3 regions of the Sphingomonas sp. TX0543 genome follow, and region 3 is predicted to be linked to each of the others. Evidence: predicted binding sites of a transcription regulator. Region 3 holds the regulator's gene; each other region holds the start of a gene.
The links. The regulator LexA, encoded in region 3, represses DNA repair genes until DNA is damaged. The targets are predictions, from matches to a motif close to GTTCCNCNCTTGTTCT.
Positions count from the first base shown of each region.

Region 1: ACM61V_RS11750 (ATP-dependent helicase) is a predicted target of LexA. The motif match lies at 1,327-1,342, and genes of this name have one in related genera.
Region 2: ACM61V_RS18205 (ImuA family protein) is a predicted target of LexA. The motif match lies at 1,136-1,151, and genes of this name have one in related genera.

Region 1 covers NZ_JBLZUS010000002.1:2,324,128-2,326,392, forward strand. The annotation lists gene ACM61V_RS11740 (DUF3857 domain-containing protein) at 1-772, shown strand, start outside; gene ACM61V_RS11745 (GFA family protein) at 807-1,208, opposite strand; gene ACM61V_RS11750 (ATP-dependent helicase) at 1,346-2,265, shown strand, end outside.
Region 2 covers NZ_JBLZUS010000003.1:103,471-105,735, reverse strand. The annotation lists gene ACM61V_RS18210 (DUF6504 family protein) at 1-421, opposite strand, end outside; gene ACM61V_RS18205 (ImuA family protein) at 321-1,115, opposite strand; gene ACM61V_RS18200 (NADP-dependent oxidoreductase) at 1,250-2,265, shown strand, end outside.
Region 3 covers NZ_JBLZUS010000002.1:2,889,411-2,891,675, forward strand. The annotation lists gene ACM61V_RS14495 (molybdopterin molybdotransferase MoeA) at 1-883, shown strand, start outside; gene lexA (transcriptional repressor LexA) at 940-1,614, shown strand; partial or broken gene ACM61V_RS14505 (ComEC/Rec2 family competence protein) at 1,691-2,265, opposite strand, start outside.

The DNA.
Region 1 (2,265 bases), 570 kb from region 3:
AGCCGATTCCGATGAGGCCTCCGGTTACATTAGCCGAGCGTCGCTCCGTATCGCCATCGCGGATCGGCGCGGTGCGGTAGCCGATCTCACTCGCGCGATCACGATCGCGCCATCGGTCGAGCTGTATCTCCAACGTTCGAACACATTCTATGATCTCGGCGATATGGCCGCCGCGCTCGCGGATGCGGAATCGGCGCGCGCGCTCGATCCCTCGTCGATGGATGCGACGGGGCGGGTCAGCGAGATCAAGGCCGAACGCGGCGATCTCGTCGGCGCGCTGGCCTTGATCGATCAACGCATCGCGCTGGGCGGCAATCTGCGCAACAGCTATCGCGAGCTGCGGGCGCAATTGCTGGGTGAATATGGCAGCGCGGCCGAATCGCTCGCCCTTTACGACAGCCTGATCGCGGACAAGCCGGGGTCGCCGTCGCTGATGAACGCGCGGTGCTGGGTAAAGGGCACGCGGCAAGTGATGCTCGACACCGCGTTGAAGGATTGCACCGCCGCCATCGAACTCGCCAACGACACGACGGGCGCGCTCGACAGCCGCGCGCTGGTCTGGTTTCGCCTGGGGAAATATCAGGAAGCGCTGACCGATCTCGACGCCGCACTGGCCGCCTCGCCCGATCAGCCGGAGAGTCGCTTCATGCGCGCCATCGTGTTGGCGAAGCTCCATCGGGAGCCGGAGGCCGCAAGGGAACTCGCGATCGCGCGACGCCTCCTGCCGCGTATCGACAAGCAATATGCGCGCTATGGAATCACGCCATCCTGACGGGCGATCGCGAGCGGCGCTTGCCGGGCGCCCGTCAGTCCATTCCCGGATAGGTGGCGAACTCGGGCAGGTCGGCCATGTCCCTCACCCAGCCAAGCCGATGGCTGACCATGATATGCGCGCCGGGCGGCGACTGTTCGGGATGGTCCATCGTGCCGGACTGGATATCGATTATTCCCGGCAGCATCACGGGGTTGCGATAGAAAAGCCCGGTGCCGCATTTCCCGCAGAATTCCCGCGTCACGCTTTCCGACGAGTGATATGCCGCGGTTTCCCCGCTGATCGTCACCTTGCTCTCATCGAACGCGATCCATCCGGCCAGCGGCGCGCCGGACCAGCGGCGACAGTCCTCGCAATGGCACAGGGCATGATGCTCCGCCTCCCCGTCCGCTCGCCACGTTACCGCGCCGCAATGGCACTTTCCCGAGATCGCCATCGAATCGCTCCTGCCGATGTTTTTATTTTGTTCTCACGAACCGCCAGCGGGCGCAAGTGGCGCGCAGATCGGCTCGGCCGCCGCCGGATGCCACGCCGCGCTTGCCCGCGGGCGCGCCGTTCCCTACCTGTTCGGTGGTGAGTGTTCCTGTATCCACCCCCGCCGACGCGCCCTATCTCGCTGGCCTCAACGCGCCGCAGCGTGAAGCGGTGCTGACCACCGACGGCCCGGTGCTCGTCCTCGCCGGCGCCGGCACGGGCAAGACCGCCGCGCTCACCGCGCGGCTCGCGCATCTATTGTGGACGCGCCGGGCCTATCCGTCCGAAATCCTCGCCGTCACCTTCACCAACAAGGCGGCGCGGGAAATGAAGGAGCGCGTCGGGCGGCTCGTCGGCGATGCGGTGGAGGGGATGCCGTGGCTGGGCACGTTCCACGCGATCGGCGCGAAGATGCTGCGCCGCCATGCCGAGCTGGTCGGGCTGCAGTCGAACTTCACGATCCTCGATACCGATGACCAGCTCCGGCTGCTCAAGCAACTGATCGTCGCCGCCGATATCGACGAAAAGCGCTTCCCCGCGCGCAGCCTCGCCGGGCTGATCGACGAGTGGAAGAACAAGGGCCTCACCCCGGCCGACATCGATGCCGGCGAGAGCGAGCGATACGGCAACGGGCGCGGCGGTGAGCTGTATCAGCAGTATCAGGCGCGATTGAAGGCCGTGAACGCCTGCGATTTCGGCGATCTGCTGCTGCATGTGCTCACGATCCTCAAGACCGATCGCGAGGTGCTGGCGCACTATCAGCAGCGTTTCCGCTACATCATGGTGGACGAATATCAGGATACCAACAGCGTCCAGTATCTCTGGTTGCGGCTGCTCGCGCAGGAGCGGCGGAATCTGTGCTGCGTCGGTGATGACGATCAGTCGATCTATTCGTGGCGCGGCGCGCAGGTGGAAAACATCCTGCGATTCGAGCGCGACTTTCCCGGCGCGAAGATCATCCGGCTGGAGCAGAATTATCGCTCCACACCGCATATCCTGGGCGCGGCCGGCGGCGTGAT
Region 2 (2,265 bases), on a different contig from region 3:
GTTCGATCAGAATGAGCGGACGGGTCCACTGACGCAGTGCGCGGGAAGAGTTTACCGCAGGACCCCGTTTCCGTTCATCCGGGGGTATCGCGCGAAATGGATGATGCGCGCCTTCGCTCCGGCGTCCGGTTTCGTGCTTGGCCGGGCGCCGGTGTCCGGGAAGAGCACTCGGCTCCTCCAGGGTTCGCCCCGAGGACCGCGCGTGACCTTGCGCCCAGCGCGCGCCGGGACGCCAGCCACCACCGCGCGGAACCGAACAGGCGCCGGGATTGTCGTCAACCACGCCGCGGAATGGCGGTTCGGCGAACGGAACGCCGCGGTCAGGCAGCTCGATGGACGGCTCCAGCCTGCCGACGCGCTCGCTCAGGCGTATCCGCTCGATCGCGAGATGAGGCAGGTAGAGCGAGGCGACCCTGTTCATCACACGCTTCAACTTCGAGAGAAAAGGGATGGCCGTTTCGCTGCCGGACCAGCTCGACTGACCAACGAGCGTGGCCTACTCCCGGATAGGGCAATCTCGCGGAAGGTGCGCAGCCGATACGCCACCGGGTCATCGCCGAGGATGGCTGATCGAAGGGACACCGGTCACGCGCCCGATGGCGCCGGTAGAGAAGCATCGGCGTTCCGCCGTCGGTAGCGGCAAGCTGAAGCCGCCGCGTCGCCGTCTGATCGGCCGCCTTTACCTCGGCCACCACACAGGCCAGCGCGCCGTCTCGCAAACCGTCCTCGGCAAGCGCCAGAACCTCGCTATCCTTGCGGCCCTGCGCATAAAGGACCTTGTCGGGTCCGAGCCCCACTTGTTCGAGGCCAGGTGCATAGAGGTCGAATTTCGACAGCGCCCATAGCACCGTGGAACCGGGCGCCCCGGCGAAGCGCGCGGCAATTCCGGCAGCGAAGAGCGTCGTGGCTGCGTCGTCGCTCAGCGCCGCGCTTGCTGCCGCGAACTCATGAAGCCCGCAGCTATCCAGGCCATGACCCGCGAGGCGCTCATCAAGCGACGTCACGCCGAATGCCAGCACAGGCCCACGCAGGCGTTCGGCCTGCGTGAGCTGCGCGCGAAGCGCAGCAAGCTGATCGGCACAAGGCCGCTGGTCGGGCGAAGCTAGGGCGGACATCAATCACTATCGACTCGTTCGTTCTCTTTATGTTCCCTTGAGTCGTCAGATTCGTCAAGGACGATCGATTTTCCCCGCTCGCATCTGGCCCCGCCACATATCTAAACCGCGCTTTTTCGGGCATGGTGCGCGCCATGCGAGCCTTCGTTCTCAAGAAATATGGCGGACCGGACGCGGCCGAAATCCGCGAAATGCCCCGTCCTTTGCCCCAGGCGCATGAAGTGCTCGTGCGCGTTCGGGCCGCGAGCCTCAACCCCGTCGACTACAAGATCCGCAAGGGCATGTTGAAGGCCGTCCAGAGGTACAAGCTGCCGGCCGTCATGGGCAACGATTTCGCCGGTGTCGTCGAGGCGCTGGGCGACGGCGTGACGCGCTTCGCGGTCGGCGACCGCGTCTTCGCCCGCGTGGCCAAGGATGCTCTAGGCGCCTTCGCCGACGATGCGGTCATTCCGGACGACCTCCTGGCTCCCATGCCCGCATCGCTCGATTTCGAGTCAGCGGCCAGCGTTCCGCTCGCGGGGCTGACCGCGCTGCAGGCTCTACGCGACGAACTTCACCTGAAGCCTGGCAGCCGCGTCTTCATTCCCGGCGGCGCGGGCGGGGTCGGGACCTTCGCCATCCAGATCGCCAAGTGGCTCGGCGCAGAAGTCATCACCACGGCCTCGCCGCGCGGCAAGGCGCTGGTCGAACGCCTCGGCGCCGACGTGGTGATCGACTATACGACGCAGGCTTTCGAAGATCATGTTCGCGGCATGGATGGCGTCTTCGACCTGCTCGGCGGGGAAACGCTCAAGAAAGTCTTCGGCGTCGTGAAGCCCGGCGGCAAAGTCGTGTCCATCGCGGGTTTGCCGGAGCCCGTGACCGCGCGCAAAGACCTCGGACGGGGCGCGCTGCTCGCCACGCTGTTCTGGTTCGCGAGCTATGGCTCGCGTGCGGAGGCCCGAAAACGCGGCGTCACCTATCGCTATCTCTTCATGCATCCCAGTGGCGCCGAACTCGCGGAGCTCGGACAGCTCATCGATGCCGGAAAGCTCGAACCCGTCATCGACCGCGTTTTTCCCTTTTCCGAGATCAAACGGGCGTTCGCCTATCTCGAAGGCGGCCACGCCAAGGGCAAGGTCGTGGTGCGCATGGATGAGCATTCCGCCTA
Region 3 (2,265 bases):
GGGCGCCGATACCGTGCTGGTGCAGGAAGAAGCGGAGCGCGACGGCGCGTTGCTGCGCCTCGCTGGAGAGGGGCCGCGCTACCGCACGCGGAATGTCCGCGCGCGCGGCCTCGATTTTCACGCGAGCGATGTGCTCGCCACCACCGGCGACCGGCTGACCCCCGCGCGCCTTGCGCTGATCGCGACCGGCGGCGCACGCACCGTGACAGTCAGTCGCCGCATACGCATCGCGCTGGCCGCCACCGGAGACGAACTGGTCGAGCCGGGCAGCGGCGGGGGCACTGGCCTGCCGGAATCGAACCGGTTGATGCTTCGTGCGATGCTTGCGGATCTGCCGGTCGAGTTCGTCGATCTCGGCATCCTCCCCGATCGGCTCGATGTTCTTACCGAAGCGTTCGCCAATGTCCGGGCGGACATGCTCGTCACCACCGGCGGCGCATCGGTGGGCGATCACGATCTTGTCCGACCCGCCCTGGAGGCGGCCGGCACAGCGATCGATTTCTGGCGGATCGCACTGCGGCCCGGCAAGCCGATGATGGCTGGGCGTCGCGACGACTGCGTGGTCGTCGGCCTACCGGGTAACCCGGTGTCGGCCTTCGTCACCGGCATGCTTTTCGTGCGCCCGCTCGCGGCGGCGATCGCGGGCGCGCGCGATCCGTTGCCGCAAACCACGCGCGCGACGCTCGGCGAGCCCCTGCCGGCCAATAACGAGCGCACGGACTATCTACGTGCGGAACTGCGCGGTGGCCTGCTTTACACCGCCGCGATTCAGGACAGCTCGATGCTCGCGACGCTGGCGCGCGCGACCTGCCTGATCCTGCGTGAGCCATATGCTCCGCCCGCGGCAATTGGCGAATCGGCGGAAATCCTGCCGATCGCTTGACCTCTCCTCGCTTGTTCCGTAAAGGTTCCGCGTCTGTTCGCCTGCGGAGGATCGCGATGCTTACGAAGAAACAGCATGAGTTGATCTGTTTCATCCATGATCGCCTCGCCGAAACCGGCGTTTCTCCGTCGTTCGAGGAGATGAAGGATGCACTGGAGCTGAAATCCAAGTCTGGCGTCCATCGGCTTATCAGCGCGCTTGAGGAACGTGGCTTTCTGCGCCGCCTGCCCAACCGCGCGCGCGCGCTCGAAGTGGTGAAGATGCCTGAACGGATCGAGGCGGCGCAGCGTCAGCCGTCCGCGGATCAGGCCCAGCCGGCGAAGCGCGCGCTTCCGCAACCAGCGAATGATGTGATCGAAATTCCGCTCCACGGCAGGATCGCGGCGGGCATGCCGATCGAGGCGTTCGAGGGTTCGTCATCGCTGCCGGTTCCCGCGGCACTGCTGGGGGCAGGCGAGCATTTCGCGCTCGAGGTGGCGGGCGATTCCATGGTCGAGGCGGGTATTTTCGATGGCGATTACGCGCTGATCCGCCGCACCGAGACCGCGCGTGACGGCGAGATCGTCGTCGCGCTGATCGACGACAATGAGGCGACGCTCAAATATTTCCGCCGCGAGGGGGCGATGGTCCGGCTTGATCCGGCCAACCGGAGCTACGATCCGCAGCGTTATTCGCCGGCGCAGGTGCGGGTGCAGGGCAAGCTTGCGGGACTGTTGCGTCGCTACGATTGAGGCGATCGCGCTCGCTGGCACGACGCTCCGGCTTTCGCGGGTAGGCGCCGGCGGAGGTTAGTGTCCTGGCGGCAATGACCCACGGATGCCGATCGCCCGCAACGTGAACCGTCGCGATCCTTCCGCTTGCAAGGCTGATGGCGATGCCGCCGGTTTTCTCCAGCATCGGGCGATCCAATAGCAACCATTGCGGCGTGCAGGCGCGCGGCAGGCGACGGTCGCTGACGACGATATCGGCCGCGCGACACGCCGCCACCATCTGCGCCCACGCCGGCAGATATCCGCTGCGCGTCGCAAGGATGCGCCATCGCCGGCCGCCTGCCATCCTTGTGATCATGCAGGCATCCCGACTGCAGGCGGCATCCGGCTGCTCCGACAGCGGCAGGGGATCATCCTCCGCGCCGGCATTCTCCGCCAGCATCCCGCGCACATAGTCCCCGGTGCGGTCGCGCAGTATCGCCAGATCGCCGCGCGCGGTGCGGATCGCCACATGCCGTCCGTCACCGGTAACAAGCAGGTCCGGTGCCGGCGTTGCCAGCGCCCAGCCCGCACCGAGAGTTAGCGGGATGAAGCCGAGCCGCCGCCATCGCGTCCGCCACAATGCCAGCCACAATCCGCCGACCGCCATCAGCGCATAGGCCGCCCCCGGCA